Regions from separate parts of the Citricoccus sp. NR2 genome, predicted to be linked through region 1. Evidence: riboswitches for the same ligand, from Rfam matches in the RefSeq annotation. Region 1 holds a riboswitch; the other holds the start of a gene.
The links. A riboswitch is a leader RNA that binds a small molecule or an ion and turns the genes downstream of it on or off. The one in region 1 is predicted to bind S-adenosylmethionine.
Positions count from the first base shown of each region.

Region 2: another riboswitch for S-adenosylmethionine. It lies ahead of O1A05_RS04055 (NtaA/DmoA family FMN-dependent monooxygenase); the one in region 1 lies ahead of O1A05_RS01185 (methionine ABC transporter ATP-binding protein).

Region 1 is NZ_CP115154.1:244,882-250,833, reverse strand. Features, by position in the region: gene O1A05_RS01190 (acyl-CoA dehydrogenase family protein) at 8-1,375, shown strand; SAM riboswitch class I at 1,504-1,595, shown strand; gene O1A05_RS01185 (methionine ABC transporter ATP-binding protein) at 1,602-2,471, shown strand; gene O1A05_RS01180 (methionine ABC transporter permease) at 2,473-3,138, shown strand; gene O1A05_RS01175 (MetQ/NlpA family ABC transporter substrate-binding protein) at 3,256-4,173, shown strand; gene O1A05_RS01170 (MetQ/NlpA family ABC transporter substrate-binding protein) at 4,202-5,101, shown strand; gene O1A05_RS01165 (acyl-CoA dehydrogenase family protein) at 5,157-5,952, shown strand, end outside.
Region 2 is NZ_CP115154.1:871,336-887,958, forward strand. Features, by position in the region: gene O1A05_RS04005 (penicillin-binding transpeptidase domain-containing protein) at 1-1,377, shown strand, start outside; gene O1A05_RS04010 (protein kinase domain-containing protein) at 1,374-3,101, shown strand; gene pknB (Stk1 family PASTA domain-containing Ser/Thr kinase) at 3,111-5,114, shown strand; gene O1A05_RS04020 (anthranilate synthase component II) at 5,138-5,845, opposite strand; gene O1A05_RS04025 (hypothetical protein) at 5,910-6,074, opposite strand; gene O1A05_RS04030 (class E sortase) at 6,071-6,799, opposite strand; gene O1A05_RS04035 (cell division protein CrgA) at 6,925-7,206, shown strand; gene O1A05_RS04040 (rhomboid family intramembrane serine protease) at 7,494-8,402, opposite strand; gene O1A05_RS04045 (peptidylprolyl isomerase) at 8,561-9,109, opposite strand; gene O1A05_RS04050 (hypothetical protein) at 9,281-10,003, shown strand; SAM riboswitch class I at 10,151-10,260, shown strand; gene O1A05_RS04055 (NtaA/DmoA family FMN-dependent monooxygenase) at 10,273-11,757, shown strand; gene O1A05_RS04060 (SDR family NAD(P)-dependent oxidoreductase) at 11,831-12,544, shown strand; gene O1A05_RS04065 (hypothetical protein) at 12,593-12,847, shown strand; gene O1A05_RS04070 (Fic family protein) at 12,861-13,346, shown strand; gene ligM (vanillate/3-O-methylgallate O-demethylase) at 13,413-14,810, opposite strand; gene O1A05_RS04080 (response regulator) at 14,955-15,635, opposite strand; gene O1A05_RS04085 (GAF domain-containing sensor histidine kinase) at 15,632-16,623, opposite strand, start outside.

The sequences.
Region 1 (5,952 bases):
CATCCTCGTGTCTGTCATTCCTGCCGATTCCGCCCCCGCCGCTTCCGTCTCCTCGACGCCGCGACTGGCGGAGCTGACCCCGCCCCAGGTGCCCGCCGGATCGAATTACCCCAGCCTTGCCGCCCACTTCGCGCCGAACTTCGAGCGCATCGCCGCCGGGGCTCGGCAGCGGGATCTGCACCGGCAGTTGCCCTTTGCGGAGATCGCCGACCTGAACCGCGCCGGCTTCGGCCTGTTGCGGGTGCCTCGCGAGCACGGCGGGGCAGGGGTGAGCGTGCGCACCTTCATCCGGCTACTCATCGACTTGGCCGCGGCGGACTCGAACGTGGCGCATCAGTACCGCTCCCACGCCGGATTCGTGGAGTCGCTGCGGTTTCTCGACGACGCCCGTTCTCAGCACTGGTACGCCCAGCTGCGCGCCGGGGCCACCGTCGGTAACGCCTCCACCGAGAAGGGCGGCAACGCGTTGGGCACCCTGAACACGGTGCTCACTGAACACGGGTCGGGACCGGAGACGACCTGGGTGCTCAACGGCGAGAAGTTCTACGCCACCGGGTCACTCTTCGCCACCCACACCCGCGTCTCGGCCAGCCTCACCGGAGCCGGTGGCGACGTGACTGGGGAGCGCTCCTTCGCGGTGGTGCCTACGGATGCGCCCGGCGTCGAGCTCGACGACGACTGGAACGGGTTCGGGCAGAAGCTCACCGCCACCGGAACGGCCCGATTCCATAACGTCGAGCTGGATCCCCTCTCCGTGCTGCCGCGCCGGATCGGCACCCCGGAGGCGGTGTTCGAGGCCTCGTTCTTCCAGCTGGTGCTGCTTGCCGTGCTGGCCGGGATCGCCCGGGCAGTGCGCGAGGACACCGCAACCGGGGTGCGGGAGCGCAAGCGCACGTTCAACACGGGGCTGGGGCTGCCCTACCGTGAGGACCCGCTGATCCAGGAGGCCACCGGAAACATCGCGGCCACCGCCTTCGCCGTCGAAGCTACCGTGCTGCACGCCGCCGACACCTTCGATGAGGCGCTGGCGGTGGCGGAAGCCACCGGCGCCGACCGGCACGACTTCACCGGGACGGTTCCACAGGAGTTCTACACCGCGGAGCTGGCCATCCAGCAGGCCCAGATCACCGTGCCGGAACAGACCATCCGGGTCGCCTCCGAACTCTTCCTCACCGGCGGGGCGTCCAACACCGCCGTCGAGAAGGGGCTGGACCGGCATTGGCGCAACGCCCAGACCGTGGCCACGCACAACCCCATCGTCTTCCGCTCACGGCAGGTCGGCGACTGGTTCATCAACGGCACCCTGCCGCAAGGGCTGTCCGCTATCGGCGATGCCCCGGCCTCAGCGGCAGCATCCGCACCGACTCAAGGATGACGTCACATAACGTCATCTTCGACGGTTCGTGATCGCTGCAGAGCGTTTGTGAACCGTGTGACGAGATGCATGACGCTCGTCATGGTTCGTCATGACACGGGGTTCGTCCCCGTGTTTGAATGGACCGGTAACCATCCAGAGCGACCGAGAGACCTGGCTCGTCGACGTCGCAGCAACCCGCCCCACGAGGCGAAGGTGCTAATGCCAGCAACGATGGAGGATTCTCATGATCTCCCTGCGCCACGTCACCACCACGTTCAAAGGCGGTGACATTACTGCGGTCGACGACGTCAGTCTCGACGTACGCCGTGGCTCGATTCACGGCATCATCGGCTTCTCGGGGGCCGGCAAATCCACACTGCTGCGCAACATCAACCTCCTGGAGCGCCCCACCTCCGGTGAGGTCTGGGTCGACGGCGAAGAGCTCACCGGGCTCAGCGCGGAACAGCTGCGCCAGCGCCGCCACCAGATCGGCATGATCTTCCAGGGCTTCAACCTGGTGAACAATCACACCGCCGTCGCCAACGTGGAACTGTCGCTGACCTTCGCGGGCGTGACGAACCGGCGCGAGCGTCGTCGTCGGGCCCTGGAGGCACTGGAGCTGGTGGACCTGGCCGACCGGGCCAAGGCCTACCCTGCTCAGCTCTCCGGTGGGCAGAAGCAGCGTGTGGCCATCGCCCGCGCCCTGGCCACCAAGCCGAATGTGTTGCTCTGCGATGAGCCCACCTCCGCACTGGACCCATTCACCACCGCCACGGTGCTTCAGTACCTGGCCGACATCAACGCCCAGCTGGGCATCACCATCGTGGTCGTCACCCACGAGATGGAGGTCATCAAGGCCCTGGCCGACGACGTAACCGTCATGGAATCCGGCGCCATCGTCGAGCAGTTCACCACCGAGCAGCTGCGTTCCGACAGCTTCCGGCCGCACACCGCGATCGGTTCCTACCTGATCTCCGAGGGCATCTCGGTGGAGAAAGGACGCGTAGGCACCCTGGAGGTGTCCGCCGCCCCGGCCGACCGACACAACGACGACAACGACGCCGCTGGCACCACGGCAGACTCCGCGGTAGTGCTGGAGAAGGTGGGGAACTGACATGGAACGCATCATCGAACTGCTTCCCGAATTCACCGCAGCGCTGTTGCAGACCTTCGCCATGATTGGGGTCGCCATCCCGATTGCGGTGCTGCTCGGCACCCCGCTGGGCATCTGGCTCGTGAACCACGCCCCCGGCGGAATTTCACCCTCGCCGCAGCTGCACCGGGTGGTTTCCGCCATCGTCAACGCGGTGCGCTCCTTCCCGTTCCTGATTCTGCTCATCGCGATCATCCCGTTCACCCGGTTCGTGGTGGGCACCACCGTGGGCACCGCGGCGGCTATCGTCCCGTTGACGGTCAACGCCATTCCGTACTTCGCCCGCCTGGTGGAGCAGAACATCAACCAGCTGGGCACCGGGCCCATTGAGGCCGCCCGCGCCATGGGCGCCACCCGCGGCCAGATCATCCGCTCCGTGATGCTCGTGGACGCCCGACCGGCCCTGATCGGTTCGATCACCATCACCACCGTCTCCTTCATTTCCTACTCGGCGATGGTGGGGCTCGTCGGTGGCGGCGGTATCGGCGACTTTGCCATCCGGTACGGCTACTACCGATACGAAACCGAGGTGATGTTGGTGGCGATCGCGATCATGTTGCTGCTGGTCACCGCCGTCCAGGTCATCGGCAACCGGTTGGTGCGCGTCACCGACAAGCGCCTGGCCTGATTCGCCCGGTCTTCGCGACCGTTCCCTCACTTCTGATCCCGCACGGGTACCCTGCCCCGTGCCGTCCCCCGCGCGCGGAAGGCTCCTTCTGTGCCGCCTTGGAAAGGACCCTCGACTGTGTCGACCCCCCACACCACCGCCTCCGCCTCGCGTGGTTCACGACGGCTGGCCGCCCTCGGTCTCAGTCTCGTCGCCGGACTCGCTCTGACGTCCTGCGGACTGGCCAACGCCGGATCCTCCGTTGACGAGGACCAGACCATCTCGATGATTCTCACGGAATCGGCGCCCTATCAGGACCCCACGGAGATCGTGAAAGAGAAGCTCGAGGAACAGGGCTGGACTCTGGAAACCACCTACGTCACTGACATCATCCTGCCCAACCAGGCCGTCAGCAACGGCGAGTATGACGTCAACTACTTCCAGCACCTGGCCTATCTCAACCAGTTCAATCAGGACAATGGCACCGCAGTCGAGCCGATTTTCTCGGTCTTTTACGCGCGGGCCGGCGTTTTCTCTCTGACGGTGGATACCCTCGACGACCTTCCCGAGGGCGGTCAGATCGCGGTCCCCGTCGACACCTCCAACAACGGTCGCGCCTTGGCACTGTTGGCCGATGCCGGCGTGATCGAGGTCGACGAATCCAAGGAGCCCACTGAGCTCTCCCAGCGGGATATCACCTCGAATCCGAAGAACCTGGAGTTCATCGAGGTGGACCAGCAGTCTCTGGCGCAGACCCTGCCCGACGTGGACGCGGCTTTCGTGTTCGTGCGTCTAGTGGCCGAGGCCGGCTACGACACTGAGGACACCGCGCTGGTGCTGGAATCCGACCCGGACGTGGAGCTGCCCTTCACCAACGGCATCGCCGCCCAGCCGGAGTTCCGCGACACCGAGGGCGCCCGCGTGCTGCAGGAGGCTTACCAATCCGAGGAGATCGCGGAATGGTTCGCCGACTATCAGGGCGGCGTCCTGGATTACACCGACCAGATCGTCGTCGAGAATTCCGCTGACATCTGGGCCGAATACACCTCCGAATGATCCCGAACAATCCGAGAAAGAGACCATCATGACCATCGCACCCCGCCGCTTCGCCTCCGTCGCCCTTTCCGGCGCCGCCCTGCTTGCCCTGACCTCCTGCGGGCTGGTCAATGCTGGCTCCTCCGCCGACGACGACCAGACCATCTCGATGATCGTCACCGAATCCGCGCCGTACCAGGACCCCACGGAGATCGTGAAGGAACAGCTCGAAGAGCAGGGCTGGACCCTGGAGACTACCTACGTCACCGACATCGTGCTGCCTAATGAAGCCGTGAACAACGGTGAATACGACGTCAACTTCTTCCAGCATCAGGCCTACCTGCGCCAGTTCAACCAGGACAACGGCACCGACGTGGAGTCGCTGTTCTCGGTCTACTACACCCACTCCGGGATCTTCTCGCTGACCTACGACAGCCTCGACGAGCTTCCCGACGGCGCGCAGGTGGCCATCCCCGTCGATACCTCCAACAACGGCCGCGCCCTGAAACTGCTGGCCGATGGCGGAGTGATCGAAGTGGATGAATCCAAAGAAGTCACCGAACTCTCCCAGCGTGACATCACCGCCAATCCGAAGAACATCGAGTTCATCGAGATTGACCAGCAGTCCCTGGGCCAGTCCCTGCCTGACGTCGACGCCGGATTCGGCTTCATCCGCTCCATCGCTGACGCCGGCTACGACATCGAGGACACCGTGCTGCTCCTCGAGGAAGACCCGGAGGTGAAGGTGCCGTTCACCGTGGTCGTCGCCTCCCAGCCCGAGTTCCGCGATACCGAAGCGGCGAGGGTGCTCCAGGAGGCCTACCAGTCCGAAGAAGTGCAGCAGTGGTACGACGAGTACCTCGGCGGTGGCGTGGTCACCTACGAAGGCTCGATCACCGTGGAGAACTCGGCCGACACCTGGGCCGAATTCGCCGCTGCCACCGACTGATCACCCTGCGCACACCACACCGATACGTGAGAGACCCGAAGGAGAACATCAGCCGATGAGCATCCGGACCGCGTCCCCCGCCGACCACGATTACCGGCGCTTGCGCGAGCAGTATCGTGACATTTTTGACGACATTGCCCGCGGCGAGCTGGCCCGGGAATCCGGCCGCCACCTGCCCTTCTCACCCATGGAGACCCTGCGGACGCGCGGCTTCGGCGCGCTCACCGTGGACTCCGACGACGGCGGAGCCGGGGCCGGCCATGAAACCGCACTGCGCCTGCTGATCGATCTCGCCGAGCTCGACGCCAACACCGCCCACCTGGCCCGCAGCCAGCTGATCTTCGTCGAGCACGTGCGCATGCAGGCCTCCGCCGAGCTGCGTCGCAAGTGGTTCCGCCACATCATCGACGGCGAATGGTGCGGGTCCGCCCTCTCCGAGAAGACCAGCGCCGGGCTCGGCGACACCTCCACCAAAGTGTGGGAAGACGACGCCGGATCCCTGCTCATCACCGGGGAGAAGTACTACACCACCGGCACCATCTTCTCCACCTGGACCCTCGTCAACGCCATCGTCGACAAGCCGCTGGCCTCACGCCGCGTGCGCCGGCAGCGTCGTCGCGGCGACACCGGGGTCACCTCCGCTTCGGCCGCCCGTGCCCTCGCCCTCGTGCGAGTACGCCAGCCGCGGGTGCAGGTGAAAGACGACTGGGACGGCTTCGGCCAACGCCTCACCGGCACCGGCACCCTCGAAATGAAGGGTGCCGGGGTGGAAGACCTCCTCGATCCGCCGCCACCCAACGGGCTGGTCCCGATCCATCACGAAATCACCCTGCTCGCGCTGATGGCCGGAA
Region 2 (16,623 bases), 630 kb from region 1:
GGTGCCAAGGACCTCAACGAAAACGAGCACAATTCGCGCCAGATCTACCAGCAGTTCGGCTCCCATCGCGGCCCGATCCTGGTGAATGGCACCCCCATCGCCGAATCGGTCCAGACCAACTCCGAGAACTTCGAGTACCAGCGTCAGTACAACAACCCCGAGCTCTACTCGGGCATCACCGGGTTCTATTCGCTGAACTACGGTGCCACGGGGTTGGAGTCCAAGCTTAACGATGTGCTCTCCGGCACCTCCGACAACCAGTTCGTCGATCGTGCCCGCGCACTGTTCACCGGTGAGCAGGTCGAAGGCGCCCAGGTCGAGCTGACCATCGACCAGGACATCCAAGAGCTGCTGTACTCGAAGCTCCCCGAAGGCATCAAGGCCTCGGCGGTCGCTACCGATCCCTCCACCGGCCGCATTCTCGGCATGGTCTCGCGCCCGAGTTACGACACCAACAAGCTGGCGGTGCATTCCGGAACCCAGGCGAAAGCCAATATGGAGCAGATCCAGGCCAGCGGTGCCAGCCCGTATCGGAACAGTGCAACTCAAGACGCCGTTGCACCTGGGTCGACCTTCAAACTGATCGACACCATCGCCATGCTGGAATCCGGCGACTACACCCCGGACGGCACCCTCGATCTGCCCAACTCGATCGACCTGCCGCAAACACAGAACACGATCAGCAACTTTGGCGGCGGCATTTGCGCCAACCGGAACAGCGCAGACCTGGGCTGGATTTTCGCCCAGTCCTGCAACACTCCCTTCGCCACCGCGGCGATGGATCTGGGACAGGACGCGATCCGCGACGTTGCCGAGCGCTTCGGATTCAACCAGAGCTTCGAGATGCCCCTTCCCGTCCAGGGATCTTCATTCCCCACGGAGGACATCGCCGACGCCACGCTCGCGCAGTCGTCACTCGGCCAAGTCGATGTGCGTGCCAGCGCTCTGCAGATGAACATGGTCGCAGCCGGAATCGCCAACGGTGGCACGGTGATGAAACCTCAGCTAGTCGAGTCGGTGCGCGGTCCGGACCTGAGCCTGCTCGAGGAGTTCGAGCCCGAGGTCTTCAGCGAAGCCACCAGCGAGGATGTGGCCGAAGAGATGACGCAGATGATGCGCCGCGTGGTCCAAGAGGGCACGGCGTCGACAGCAGGTTCCTCCTCGGTGGACTGGGCGGCCAAAACCGGTACGGCTCAGCGCGGCGTCGAGAATGACGCCGGCGAAGAGCTGGTCAATTCCTGGATCACCGCGTTTGCCCCCGCGGATGACCCACAGATCGCGGTAACACTGGTATATGAAAACGTTCCGTACAGCACGGGCAGCAGTCTGACGGTGAGCAATATGAAAGACATCATGGAAACGGTGGTGACACAGTGAGGCCGACATCGGGAATCACGCTGGGTGGGCGGTACCAGCTGACCGATCGCATTGCCATTGGTGGCATGGGCGAGGTCTGGAAAGCCCGCGACAAGGTCCTGGGGCGCATCACCGCCGTGAAAATCCTCAAAGAGGAGTACACCGGCGACCCCAACTTCCTGCGCCGTTTCCGCGCGGAAGCACAGCATACCGCCCTGCTCAATCACCCGGGCGTGGCCAACGTGTTCGACTACGGCGAGGAAGAGGGCTCCGGCTACCTGGTCATGGAGCTGGTCCCCGGACAGCCGCTCTCCGCGATTCTCGAGCGCGACAAGGTGCTCTCCCCCGACCGCACGCTGAACATCATCGCCCAGACTGCTCGCGCGCTTTCGGCTGCCCACGCCCAGGGACTCGTGCACCGCGACATCAAGCCCGGCAACCTGATCCTCGATCAGTCCACCCGGGTCAAGGTCACCGACTTCGGCATCGCCCGTCTTGCCGACCAGGTGCCGCTCACCGCCACCGGTCAGGTCATGGGCACCGCCCAGTACCTCGCCCCCGAACAGGCCACAGGCCAGCAGGCTACGGGTTCCTCCGACATCTACTCGCTCGGTGTCATCGGCTACGAGTGCCTCGTCGGCCGCCGTCCGTTCACCGGGGAATCCCAGATCGCCATCGCCCTGGCCCAGGTCAACGACACCCCGCCGCCACTGCCGGACTCCATCCCTGAGCCGGTGCGCGCGCTGATCATGTCCATGCTAGCCAAGGACCCCTCCGACCGGCCCGCCGACGCCAACCAGCTCGCCACCGCCGCGGAATCGTTGCGTCGTCAGGACACGGCCGCCGCCGTCAAGGCAGTGCCCGGGATGGCCGCGTTCCTCGCCGTCGCGCCGTCTGGTGATGCCCCAGACGACGACGCCACTCAGGCGATCCCCACGCAGGCCAACGACTATTCCGGGATGACCGACACCCACGCCACCCAGGTCATCAACGACGGCGCCTCAGGCACCGCTTCCGGCACCGCCGCCATGCCCGTGGCCCCGCTGCCCGGAGCCGATGAGACTGCAGCCGAGCGCACCCGCGTGGCCGGCGCGGCTCCCCTACATCCGGGCGACACCGCCTCCGCCGCAGGCGCCGAGGACGATGACCCGTTCCGGGTGGACCCCGACGATGAGCGCAGCACCAAGAAGCGCAGCCCCTGGACCTGGCCGCTGGTCGGCCTGCTGATTCTGGTGCTGTTCACCGTGTTCGGCATGTGGTTCAACAACCGCAATTCCGAGCCGGAGCCGGAGCCCACCCCGACCGTCAGCGAGAGTGAAACTCCCGCCGCCGTCACCGTCAACGCCAACGACTACGTGGGCCGCGACGTCGAAGAAGTCCGAGCCGAACTCGAGGAACTGGGCTTCGAGGTCACCGCCACCGAGCGCGACGACGAGGCCGTGGCCGGCACCGTGCTCTCACTCAACCCCACCGGTCAGCTCGACGAAGGCTCCGCCATCGAGGTGATCTACTCCAACGCCGCCCTGGTGGAAGAGGAGACCCCGACCCCGACGCCTAGCCCGACTCCTTCTCCGGAGCCCTCGCCGACGCCCACGCCGACGCCCACCCCAACTCCGACTCCCACACCGACGCCAACTCCGACGCCGACGCTTACCCAGACTCCCACCCAGGAGTCGACTCCCACTGAAGAGCCGGAGCCCACCCTGGAGCCGACCCCGACCGACGTCGGAACGAACGAGGAATAAGGACCTTCCGTGGCTGACCAACGGATTCTCAACGGCCGATACGAACTCGGCGAGCTGATCGGACGCGGCGGCATGGCCGACGTCTACCAGGGGCGCGACCAGCGCCTCGGCCGCCGCGTGGCCGTGAAGATGATGCGACCTGACCTGGCGCGCGACCCGCAGTTCCAGTCCCGGTTCCGCAGGGAGGCCCAGTCCTCCGCCTCGCTCAACCACCCCAACATCGTCGCCGTTTTCGACACCGGCGAGGAGGAGCTCACCGACCAGCACCAGCACGAGGTGGCCTGCCCGTTCCTGGTGATGGAATACGTCTCCGGCTCCACCCTGCGTGCCCTGCTGCGTGCCGGCGACGTCAGCATCGACCAATCCGTCACCTGGACCTCCGGGGTGCTCTCCGCCGTCGCCTATTCGCACGATCACGGCATTGTGCACCGCGACATCAAGCCCGCTAACGTGATGGTCACCGACGCCGGCCAGGTCAAGGTGATGGACTTCGGCATCGCCCGTGCCCTCTCCGACTCCTCGGCCACCATGACCCAAACCCAGGCCGTGGTCGGCACCGCCCAGTACCTCTCCCCGGAGCAGGCCCGCGGCGAACAGGTCGACTCCCGCTCCGACCTCTACTCGGTGGGCTGCCTGCTCTTCGAGCTCCTCACCGGCCGCCCGCCCTTCGTCGGAGACTCCCCCGTCTCGGTGGCCTACCAGCACGTACGTGAAGATCCGCCCGTGGCCTCCGCCATCAACCCAGAGATCACCCCTGCCCTCGATTCGGTGCTCGCCAAGGCCCTCGCGAAGGACGTCGACGCCCGATTCCAGTCCGGTGAAGAATTCCGCGCCGCCCTGGCCGCCGCTCACCAGCACGGCACCACGGTGGCCGCAGCGGGCGCAGGGAACACTTCGGAGAACGAAGACCACTCCGGCGATGCCGCCACCACCGTGCTCGCTGCCGGTGCGGTCGAGTCCGGAGACTCCGACGCCACCCGCACCCAGGCGCTCACGGCGGTCCACAGCTCCTCGGGCTCCCCGCGCGCTGGCCGCGACGACACCCTGCACGGCCACCAGCTGGCCGCCCACCGCGAGCCCGGCGCCGACCCAGACCACCACGACGATCATGACGACGCCGTTTCCTCCGTGATGACCTCGCAGAACGCCCGCGATATTGATCAGCGCGAACGCAAGTCAAACAAGCGCATCATCATCGCCATCGTGATGATCCTGCTCGCCCTGGGTGCCGTCGCCGGCGGCTGGTGGGTGATGAACGAGATCAACCAACGCAACATCGAAGCCAACCAGGTCACCGTTCCGGACGTCGCCGACCTGTCCCAGAACGACGCCCAGAACGAGATCACACGGGCCGGGCTGCGCCCCATCGTGGCAGAAGTACACGACGACGAGATCGCGCGCGGCAACGCCGTCGGCACCGACCCCGAGGCCGGCGAGATCATGCAGCGCGACGAAGAGATCACCCTGAACATCTCGCTCGGCCCCGACCAGGTGGTTCTGCCCGAAGACCTGCAGGGTGCTTCGGAAGCCACCGTGCGCGACACCCTGGAAGAGCTCGGCGTCAACATCTCCTCCGTCGACTACGTCAACTCCGCCTCCATCGAGCGCGATCGTCTCGTCAGCACCAACCCGGCCCTGGGATCCACCGTGGCCTACGGATCATCGGTGTCACTGCAGATGTCCTCCGGTCAGATCGAAGTGCCCTCGCTGATGGGCATGACCGCCTCCGAGGCCGAAGCCGCGCTCAACGAGGTAGGCCTGAGGATCCTGGTCACCGAAACCGAGGCAGAATCCGCGCCCGGCTCCGGCTTCAACACCGTCACCGACCAGTCGCACTCCGCCGGCGCACCCGTCGATCAGGGCACCACCATCAGGGTGACCATCACCACCGAGGCGCCCGAACCGGAGCCCACCGAGGAACCAACCCCCACCGAGTCCTCCGACTCGCCCAGTCCCAGCGCATCCGAGGACGACGAGGAATCACCGAGCCCGGACGAGTCCGAGGACAACTAACCGCCGCTCGGACCGCCCCGGTTTCACGCCCCGGAGCGGTCCAGCAGCGGGGTTTTCTCCGCGGCGCGGGCACTCGCACCGGTCACACCCACGGTCTCCAACCAGTTGCCTAGCATCTGGTAGCCACCTTGGGTCAGCACCGACTCCGGGTGGAACTGCACACCCCACACCGGCGCGCTGCGGTGGGCTACCGCCATCACCACACCCCCCGGGGTCTCCGCGGTAATCTCCAGCACCGACTCATCCAGAGTGTCGCGCACCACGGCGAGAGAGTGATACCGGGTCGCCGTGAACTCGGCGGGCACCCCGGCGAACATCGGGTGACCGGAGTGCTGTAGCTGCGAGGTCTTGCCGTGCATCAGCTCCTCGGCATGGGTCACCACCGAACCCTGCGCCTCCGCGATCGCCTGATGTCCCAGGCACACCCCGTACAGCGGCTTGTCCGCCTCGATCGCCCAATCCACCAGACCCATGCTCACCCCGGCCTCCGCCGGCGCTCCGGGCCCGGGAGACAGCAGCACCCCGGCCGACTCCGCAGCCAGTTCACGCACCTGATCCGGGGTCACCTCGTCATTGCGCACCACCACGGTGTCCGCGCCCAGTTCGCGCAGGTAGCCCACCAGGGTGAACACGAAGCTGTCGTAGTTATCCACCACGAGAATCCGTACCGGTTCCCCGGTCCGCTCGTCCTCGCTCAGGGTGGTCGGCAGTAGCTGTCCTGGGGTGGTCATGCGGGGTCCTCACTCATCATCGCTCGTCAGAGTTGTCTCAGTCGGTTGTCTCAGTTTTCGCGCGTCACTCATCGATGGTCGAATCCGAGAACGGGCTATACGGTGCCAGCGCCGGGAACACGACCTCCATCAACAGCACCACCACCAGGGCCAGAATCACCAGGGTGAAAATCCATTTCACCCAGGTCGGCCCAGGCAACAGGGAAAACAGGTAGGCGTACATTCTCATGTCCTCCCCGCGGCTTGCGGTTCCAATTCAGGGGTGCCGTTTTGCGCGACGGCATCGGCGATCGCTTCCGGGGGCCCCTGCGACGTCGGAATGAACGAGACGTACTCGGCGTGCGTCACCATCCGCTCCCGCGTGCTGAACAACGGGTGGCATGTGGTCAGGGTCAGCCAGCGCCCCGACGCCGGACCACCCGGGTCCAGCGGATTGGGATCCAGCACCTCGGTCTGGGTCGGGGCCACAATATGGTTCTGCACCGTGCGGTACACCCACCAGCCATTCGCCGTCTGCACGTACATCAGGTCGCCTTCGACCACCTGGTCCAGGTCCCACAAAATTGAGCCGTGCGTCTGCCGGTGCCCGGCCAGCGAGAGGTTGCCCTCCTCGCCGGGTAGCGACGCCACGTCGTATCGGCCCATCAAGCCCCGGTCGATGACGTCGGATCCCACGCCGTCGGCCACCGGCACCGACCACTCCGCACCCAGTCGCGGCACGTAGAGGAAACCCCAGGCGCCGGATCCATCCACGACGGCGGGGTCCGCACCCTCACCCTCGTAGTCGGTATCGGGCTCCCATTGCTGGACCACCTCGTTGCGCGCCGATTCCTGCTCACGTCCGGCGGCAATATCCGTCCACCACAGCTCCCAGGCCACGAACAGCAGCAAAAACACGCCGACGGTGATCAGCAGCTCGCCGAGCACACTCACCACGGTGGGCCGTTTTGACATCTTCTCTCCCAGAGGCTCCAGTAGACTGGGCGACAAGCCCTGCCTTGGCAGGATAACACCGCGGTGCCACCGGCGCCGTGACTCGTCCTACTTGTCCCTTGCAGTCCCCGTCGAACAGGAACACCGTGCCAGAGTCGAGATCCCGGAAATCCGCCAAGAATCGCTCCGACGCCGCCCGCGGCGAGCGTAGCGCCCAGCTCGGCTACGATGCCGAAGCGGAAGCCGAGCCGCTACCCACCTGGTACAAAGCCATCATGTTCGGTCTGATGATCGTCGGTCTGCTGTGGATCTGCCTGTACTACATCAGCCAGGGCGCGCTACCAGTGCAGCCTCTGGGTGGTTGGAACATCGTGGTCGGCTTCGGCATCGCCATCATTGGCTTCCTGATGACCACCCGCTGGCGCTAAGAAAAAGACCGCCTTCTCCTGATCGGCAGGGACATGAGCGCGCCCAGCGCCGGGAATCCCTAGATGATCGTGCCGACCCACCATGCACAAGCCTTCCGTGCTGGCGCTGACGCAGGGAACTACAAGGGTGTAATTCCTCCACAATGTGGATATTACCTGTGGATAACACCTGTGGAATTACACGCGTGGCATTCATTCCACATCTGTGGACACACATGTGGATAACGTGGGGGCAACCTGGGGACAGGGCGTGGACGACGAGGTTTTCTCGGCCACCTGGCGCCGAATCAGCCGCGAGCAGCCAGTAGTGACTCGGGGGTGATCTGCATGGCGCCGATCGCGGTGATCACCATCAGGATCACAACCACTCCGGCCAGTCCCCACCATTGGCGGCGGCGCATCCGCCGCCGTCGCTGCGCTGCTTCTTCGGCACCGACGAGCGTCTGATCGCTCTTCGGCTGGAACAACAGCACGGCCGCACAGGCCGCGCCGACCACCAGGCCACCCACGTGGGCCTGCCAGGAGATCCCGGACCAGACCACGGAAATCACCAGGTTCACGGCAATGAGGGCTCCGATAGACACCACGGAACCGCCAATGCGGCGAATCATCAAGAACAGGGCGGCGAACAGTCCATACACAGCACCGGAGGCTCCCACCACGGGTGCCAACGGGTTGGCCAGCAGCAGCACGGCTACCGAACCGCCGAAGGCGCTGATGAGATAGATCGCGAGAAAGCGCGCCCAACCCAGGGCCGGCTCCAGGGTGCGGCCCATCATCCACAGCACGACCATGTTCAGCAGCAGATGCATGGGCGAGGACATGGAATGCAGGAAGGCCGAGGTGAGCATGCGCCAGGGTTCGAATCCGATGCCGCTAAGGGCGGCGAACTGGGAGTCGAGGCTGGCGGCGGAGGTATAGAAACCGGCGTACCAGAGGGACTCGGTCACTCCGGTGGACAGACCATTGGTGGCCCACTGCGCTACATAGGCCAGCCCGCACAGGGCAATCAAAACATAGGTGACCACAGGAATCGGCTGGCCGTGCTTGTCTGCGAAACGCGGTGGACGATGCTCGGCGGGGAGGTTGCGCTGCGCCGAGGCCACGCAGTCCACACACTGGACGCCGACCTCGGCCGAACGCTGGCACTGCGGGCAGGCGGGCCGGTCGCAGCGCTGACAACGGACATAGGACACCCGGTCAGGGTGTCGGGGGCAGACAGGATGCTGCCCGGACTCACCATTTCCGCCGTGCGGGTCCTGTGGATGAGTCGCTCCGAAATCCTGACCGGGTGTCATCGACGTGCCTGCGCGCTCTCGGGCGCGAGGGCCCGCCTCAGGTGAATCACCGTGGATCAGCCGGCGAGCTCGGTGATCTCGATGGACTCGATGACGACGTCCTCGACCGGCTTGTCGTTAGCGCCGGTGGCCACGCCGTTGAGGGCATCCACGATCTGCTGCGAAGCCTCGTCGTTCACCTCACCGAAGATGGTGTGCTTGCCCTGCAGCCACGTGGTGGGCACGGAGGTGATGAAGAACTGCGACCCGTTGGTGCCGCGGCCGTTGCGGATGCCAGCGTTGGCCATGGCCAGCTTGTAGGGCTCGTTGAAGTTGAGGTCCGGGTGGATCTCGTCGTCGAACTGGTAGCCCGGTCCTCCGAAGCCCTGGCCCAGCGGGTCGCCGCCCTGGATCATGAAGTCGCGGATAATCCGGTGGAAGATGGTGCCGTTGTACAGCGGGGTGCCGGTGCGCTCTTCGCCGGTCTCCGGGTCGACCCAGGCCTGCTCACCCGTGGCCAGGCCGATGAAGTTCTGGACGGTCTTCGGCGCGTGGTTGCCGAACAGGTCCACGACGATGTCGCCCTGGTTGGTATGGACGGTTGCCTGATGCGTTGCGATAGTCATAGACGTATTCTCGCATTAGAGCCGCAATCCTCGCTTCCGTCGATCGGCGGGGCGTGGACAATTCGCGCTGAGCCGAATCTTGATACCCCACACTGGCGCTCAGCCGTGGAATCGCCACGTGACTCTGGCGTACTGTGGGAGAAACGCACGTCGATCCCCGGAGGTAATCAGATGGGAAAGCGCAAGGCTGAGAAAATCGCCAAGAAGCAGGCCAAGGCTGCAGAAAAGAAGCTGAACGCGTCTGTGGAGCAGGCCAAGTCATGGGCTGCCCCCAAGGTGGAGTCCGCGCTGGCGTGGACCGAAGAGCACCTGGGCGATAGCCTCGACCGCGCCGAGAAGGTCGCTTACTCCGCGGTGGACAAGGCCGGACCGAAGGCCAAGAGCGCCCTGGCGAACCTCACCGACGCCCTGGACTCAGCACGCCACAAGGTGCAGGACGAGTACGTCCCCACCGCAGCCGGCCAGCTCGCCGGTGCCGCCTCGAAGACGTCGAAGGCGCTGCACGACGCCGACGTCCCGAAGCCGGTCTCCGAGTTGCTGACCAAGGTCACCGGCGACAAGAAGGCCGCCAAGAAGTTGCAGAAGGCTGCCGAGAAGTACGCCAAGTCGGCCGAGAAGTCGCTGAAGAAGCAGGCTCAGTCCGGCGGCGGCAAGAAGTGGCTCGTGGTCGGCGTCGTCGTGGCTGCCGGTGGTGCCGCCTACGCCGTCTACCAGCTGACCAAGCCGGTGGAGGATCCGTGGAAGAACCCCACCCCGCAGCCGCTGAAGACCAACACCCCCGCCACCCCGCAGGCTTCCCAGCCAGCGGCGACGACCGAGGCGATCATTACCGACGACACCGAGGGTGGCGCTGAGGAGCAGGTCGACGCACCTGCACCGAAGCCCGCCAGCTGATCACCACAGCTACACCAAACAGCCCGCCGATCCGCCAGGGTCGGCGGGCTGTGCTGTGTGATGGGCGCGGTGTGCGTGACAGAACGTGACTCGGATTGTTCGTCGTCGTTTGTCCCAGAATGCGTCCCCGGCGTACGGTGAAAGCAGAAACCATCCAGAGCGACCGAGAGATCTGGCTCGTTGACGTCGCAGCAACCGTCCCATCCCGGGGTGTCCCCGCGGTCTGGACACGGTGCTACCGCCAGAACCGATGGAATTGAGGAGTCTCCATGGCCGCACAGCGCCGTCCACTCATCCTGTCCGCCTTCCTGATGAACACCACCAGCCACATCATCGGCGGCGCATGGCGTCGGGAGGAATCCCAGCAGCACCGGTTCAATGAGCTTGGCCTGTGGGTGGATCTGGTGCGAGATCTGGAGGACGCCGGTTTCGACATCGCGTTCTTCGCCGATGTGGTCGGACTCTACGGCGACTATGAAGGCGGCTGGGCCTCGCACCTGCGCAAGGGCCTGCAGATTCCCTCGAATGACCCGCTGGTGCTCATCTCCGCGCTGGCGGCGACCACCCGGCGCATCGGCCTGGCCATGACCTCCTCGGTCATCCAGGCCCACCCCTTTACCTTCGCCCGGCAGCTCTCCACCCTGGATCACCTCTCCGGCGGACGCGTGGGCTGGAACGTGGTCACCTCCGCCCTGGAGAACTCGCACCGCAATTTCGGCGGCGCCGAGCTGACCAGCCACGGCGACCGGTACAACCTGGCCGAAGAGTACCTCGACGTCGCCTACAAGCTGTGGGAAGGCTCCTGGGACGACGGCGCGCTGCTGCAGGACAAGACGGTCGAGCATGAGCGCGGCCGGGGGCTCCACGCCGATCCGGCCAAGGTGGCGAAAATCCATCACGCCTCCGAGAACTACCGGATCGAGGGCCCGCACCTGAGCTCGCCCTCACCGCAGCGCACCCCGTTCCTGTTCCAGGCCGGCTCCTCGCCCCGCGGTCAGGAAGTGGCCGCCCGGCACGCCGAGGCCACCTTCTCGATGGCCCCGCGCCGCGACATCGCCGCCGCCCACGCGGCCGAGGTGCGCCGTCGTGCCGTGGAATTCGGACGCGATCCCCAGGACGTGAAGTTCATCCAGGGGCTCTCCTTCGTGGTCGGCTCCACGGAAGCGGAGGCACAACAGAAGGCGCGCGAGCTCGATGACGCTATCGACGTCGAGGCGCTGATCGCCCACACCGGTGGCTCCCTGGGCCTCGACCTGGGCTACCTGCCACTGGACACCCCCATCAACGACATCGAGACCGAGGGCGCGCAGGGGCATCTGGCCGAGATCCGGAAGATGACCAAAGACGGCACGATGACGCTGCGGGATCTGGCGCATTTCCGGGCCCAATCCACCCGCGTGGTGGGCACCCCAGAACAGATTGCTGATGAGCTGGCCGCCTGGCAGGACGCCGGCATCGACGGGGTGAATCTGATCAACTCGTCCATCCCGGGGTCGTACCACGAGTTCATCGCGCAGGTCCTGCCGGTGCTGCGTGAGCGCGGACTGGCCCGCAGCCTCGAGGAGATCCAGCAGCTGGGCGAATCCGGTGCCACGCTGCGCGGTGCAGTGACCGGCCAGGATCGACTGCCGGATTCGCACCCAGCCGCCCGGTATCGGGGCGCGTTCGCCGAGTACTCGGCAGCGGCCACCGAGCGCAGCCGGGACGAGGTGCTCGGTGGGGAGGCTCAGTTAAGCAGCACCGCTCCGCGGTAACCGGCGGCGTCATTCGTTGTCCCGGGCGGCGAACCCCGGACGGGGCACGGCCGGATCCGTTATCGTCGGGGGCATGAGTGATTCCACCCCCGACTCCGCGGCCAGCACCCCCAGCATCCCTGCTCCCGACCGACCATGCGCCGTCGTCAGCGGAGCCACCAGCGGCATCGGCCGCGCCGTCGTTGACCAGCTCACCGAGCACGGTTGGCAGGTCATTGCCCTGGGACGCAGCCGCCAGCGTCTGGATGAGCTGGCCGCCCACCCGCAGATCACCTCCGTGGCCCTGGACCTCACCGCCGATGATCTCAGCACCGTGATGCCCGAGCGCGTCGATGCCGTGGTGCATGCGGCCGGACTGCTGCCCACCGCCTCCATCGAGGAGATCACCGATGCCGAATGGGATGAGGTCTTCGCCGTCAACGTCACCGCGGCCATGCGCTTGGCCCGCGCTGGCCTGCCTGCGTTGCGCCGTTCCCAGGGCACCATCGTGTTTCTGAACTCCGGGGCCGGTGTGTTCGATCGGCCGAAGAACACCGTCTACGGGGCCACCAAGCACGCCCTGCGTGGTTTCGCCAACGGGCTGCGCGCTGATGTGGAACACGACGGCGTCCGCGTCACCTCGGTGTACCCGGGACCCACGGATACCCCGATGCTCGCCGAGCCGAAGGACCGCTCCGTGATGATCCAGCCCGCCACCGTCGCCCGCGCGGTGGTCGGGGCGATCCTCGCCAGCGACGACACCCAGCTCACCGACATCCACGTCCGCCCCCGCGTCGAGCTCCGCTGAAGAACTCATCATTCTCGGGACGACTCCTATGACTTCCGCAGGTGTGCCATGCATCGCCGGTCGGATGCCACCCCCAGTCCACACGTTCGTGCTACCGCCGAGGAGGCCGAGCGTGAGCTGACACGATTCGACGCCGAGCTCGGCGTAGGACGAAGTCGAAACGCGGGAGAAATCGCCGCGAACACACGCACCATGCGTGTGGATCTCGAGCTGGCCGAAGATCTCTCCGTCGAGGCCATGCTGCGGCTCCATGCCGTGCTCATGGAGCCGCATCGACGCCACATTCGTCGCGCCCCACTATGAGCACGTACCCGATTTGACCCATGATCTGGTTGCCTTCATCAATGACCCCATGATTCCTACGCTCGTCTCGGCAACAGTAAGTCATGCTCAGTTCAAAACGATTCACCCCTTCACTGACGGCAATGGTCGAACGGGCAGGGCATGGGTTCAGGCCATGCCGAAGCATCGCGGCGTCACCCGCCATGTCGCGGTTTCCGTCTCCGCTGGGTTACTGGCGGACGTCGGGGGCTACCACTCAGCGCTGACTGCGTACCGCACAGGTGATGTGGACTCGATTGTTCGCGCCTTCGCCGATGCCTCCCTCCGCGCCGTTCACAACGCCCGTGCACTGGCGAACGACATCGAACAGCTACGCGCCGGATGGAATGAGCGGCTCACAGCCAGAAAAGCTCCAATGCGCGGAAACTTCTCGATGCGCTCGCTCGTCGACCAGTCCTCACCAGTGAGCTCGCAGCCTCTGAACTCGGAGCACAGCAACCCAATGTCTACCCGCCGTTGAGTTCCCTGGTGAAGGACGCTGTCGCTCAATGAAAGAATGACTATGGAAGGTACCCGTCTGGCGCGCTTATTTGCGCCAGCCGCCGTCGGTGTAGGTCCGGCGCACCACCTCGGAGAAGGGCACCGGGCTGACGTCGACGCCCACGGGGTACTGCCGATGCGGCTGCGCCGAGGACTTGCGCGTACCGCCGTCGGGCTCGCCCCAGATCACCTTAAGATGGTCACCGATCTCCACCTCGGGGTTCACGATCGCCAAGGACAGGGGTCGCTTCTCGTTCCAGCTGTACCCGGTGAACATGGACAGACCTACCACCGCACCGGAATCATCCACCACCGAGTCGAAGTTGGAAGCACCGTAGTTGGCGTTCGGCAGGTCGAAGAACTTATAGGGCAGCTGGTCCTTCTGGTACATCGACGCGTGAATGGTGGCGACGTCGTCCCCGTCCCAGGCCAAGGTCACTTTCTTGCGCTGGGCGGCCGGATCGAACTGCTTCAGCGCATCGGCACCAATAAAGTCGTGGTCGTGCTTGATGAACGAGCCATAGCCCAGCTCCCACGGGGTCGTGTAGTAGCCCTCAATCGAATCGGGAACGTATGACCCGGCGATCGCCGAGTTCGCCTCATAGCTATCCGCGCCCAGCCAGCGCCGGTAGTCGGCAAGCTTGTCCCCGGAGTAGATGCCCGGCAGCGGGGAGGGGATCCAGCCGGATTCCAGGGTATTGCACGAGTAGGCGCGTGCTCCGGCCGGCTCCAGCCCGAACTCGGCACCGGCGTCGAGAATCGCCTCACGCACCACGTCGTAGTCCTCATACGGCCCCCACAGCTCCAGACCCGGGGCACCGGCCATGCCGTGGCGTAGCGTGCGCACCTGGCGCCCGGCCACGTTCATGGTCGACATGGTGAAGAACTTGAGCTGTTCCAGCGGGCCGCCGTTGACCTTCTCGATGACCTCCCAGGCGCGGGGCCCCTGGATCTGGAAGCGCCATTCCTGCCGCGACACCGCTTTGCCCATCGGCCGCGACGGCGAGCGCCGGTCCACCGTGACCTCCACGTTGTAGCCGCCGGTCTCCGCGTGGAAGCTCAGCCAGTTCGCCGCCGGGCTGCGTCCGACGTAGACGAACTCCTCCTCGGCGATGCGGAACAGGATGCCGTCGCCGATCACGTGGCCGTACGGGGTCACCGGAACATACTGCTTCGCCTTGTTGACGGGGAAGTTCTCCACCGAGTTGATCGCGGTGTCGGAGATCAGCCGCAGCGCATCGGGGCCGGAGAGATAGAGGTTATCCATGTGGTGGGTCTGGTCAAAGAGCACGGCGGTCTCGCGCCAGGCTTCTACCTCATTGCGCCAGTTCGTGAATTCTGCGGCCACCACCGGATACACGTACGCGCCGACCCGGACATTGCGCAGATGCTCGACGACGTCACCGGAGGCATCTAGCACGTCCTGCAGGGACTTCTCTGACATGGTTCCGTTCCTCTCCTCAGCGGAGGGCCACCGCCGTGGGTAGCGTGACCCGTTTCACACCACTGTAGGAAGGTTCGGGAGACCTCAGGCAGGCCATCGGCACCGATTCGACCGGGACGTTTGTCGCGATTCTCGCCCGAGCGATTAGGCGTCGGGTGAGATCAAGCCAGCGTTGACCGCCAGCAGTGCCGCCTGGGTGCGGGACGACACGTTGAGCTTGCCCAGCATGTTGGAGACGTGGGTGCGCGCGGTGCGTTCGGAAATGTGTAGTTGGCGAGCGATGTCTCGGTTCGAGCATCCTTCACCCACCAGCATCAGCACCGCCCGCTCACGCTGGGTGAGCGAGGCGATCCCACCCGCCGGGGAGCCAAACATCTGGGTGAGCTTGCGCGCCATCGCGGTATCAATGAAGACCTCGTCGCGCACCGCCGCTTGCACGGCCGAGGCCACTTCCAGCGGACCGGCGTCCTTGAGCAGGTAACCCGCCGCCCCGAGCTGCATGGTGGTGTTCAGCCGCTCCGTCTCCCCGAAACTGGTGAGCACCACGACCTTCACCCCGGGGTAACGCTGGCGAATCTCCTTCAGCGCGGCGATCCCGTCCATACGCGGCATCACGAGATCCAGTAGCACGACATCGGGCAACCGTCCGTAGGTGTCGAGCTCGGCCAGCTGCTCTAGGGCATCCTGACCGTCCACCGCCTCGCCGACCGATTCGAGGTCATCGAGCACATCGAAGTACGCCGATATTCCACGCCGGGCCACCGCGTGATCGTCCACGATCAACACCGTGATGGCGGCGTGGCTCGAGTGCTGTTCCGTGGTCACGCGTCCTCCTCGAGAGTCACGATGTGGTGTGGAACCACCGCTAACACGTCGGTTCCTGCACCGTTGTAGCTGGGCGCCACCGTCAATTCACCGTGCCAGCGTTCCACTCGCTCGCGCATGAACTCCAGTCCGTGGCCCTCGCCCGAATCGGTTCCTGCCTCCGGGTGTACTGGATGCGGGTCGGTACCGTGATCCCGAATCAGCAGCTCCAGCGTGCCCGGCTCGCCGCGTTCCAGGCGAATCGTGATGACGTCGGGGGCCGCGTGCTTGATCGCATTGTGCACCGCCTCCGCCGCCACGTAGTAGAGGTCTTCAGCCATGGGGGCATCCAGAGACGCCGCAACGTCATCGAGGTGGACGTCCACGTCGATCCCGGTCTGCCGGTGGGTCGTCGCGGCGAGCTTCGCAACGGCGTCCGCCAATCCGCCCCCCGTCAGCGGACTCGGCCGCAACTGCGCGACCAGGCCGCGCAGGTCCTGCAACACCGAGGCAGTGATCTCCTCCAGGTCGGTGGATATCTCCCGAATCCGGGTCATCCTCTCCGGCCGGTTACCCTCGCTCAGCACCTTCAGCGCCTGGGTCATCATGCCCATCGAGAACACCTGCTGCACCACCGAATCGTGCAGGTCCCGGGCCAGGCGCTGCCGTTCCTCCCGCTGCACCGTATGGCGCTCCTGCTCCAGCAGCGAGGCATAGTCGATGGCCAGCCCCGCTTGCTCCGCCATCGCCGCGAGAAACTCGAAGCCGTCGTCGTCGATATGAGTACCCGGGGTGAAGAACACGTTCAGGATTCCGATGGTGCGCGTTCGCACCGTGATCGGTAGCGAAGCGAAAGCGTCCCACTCCGGACTACGGTGGTACTCGCGCAGCGGCTCCCAGGCCGGATCCTCCATCACCGTGGCGTAGCGGTGCGGCATGATCACCGGCTCCCCGGTCTCCATCACCTCCAGCATCCGCAGCCGTGCACCCCGTCGCTGACACTCCAGCA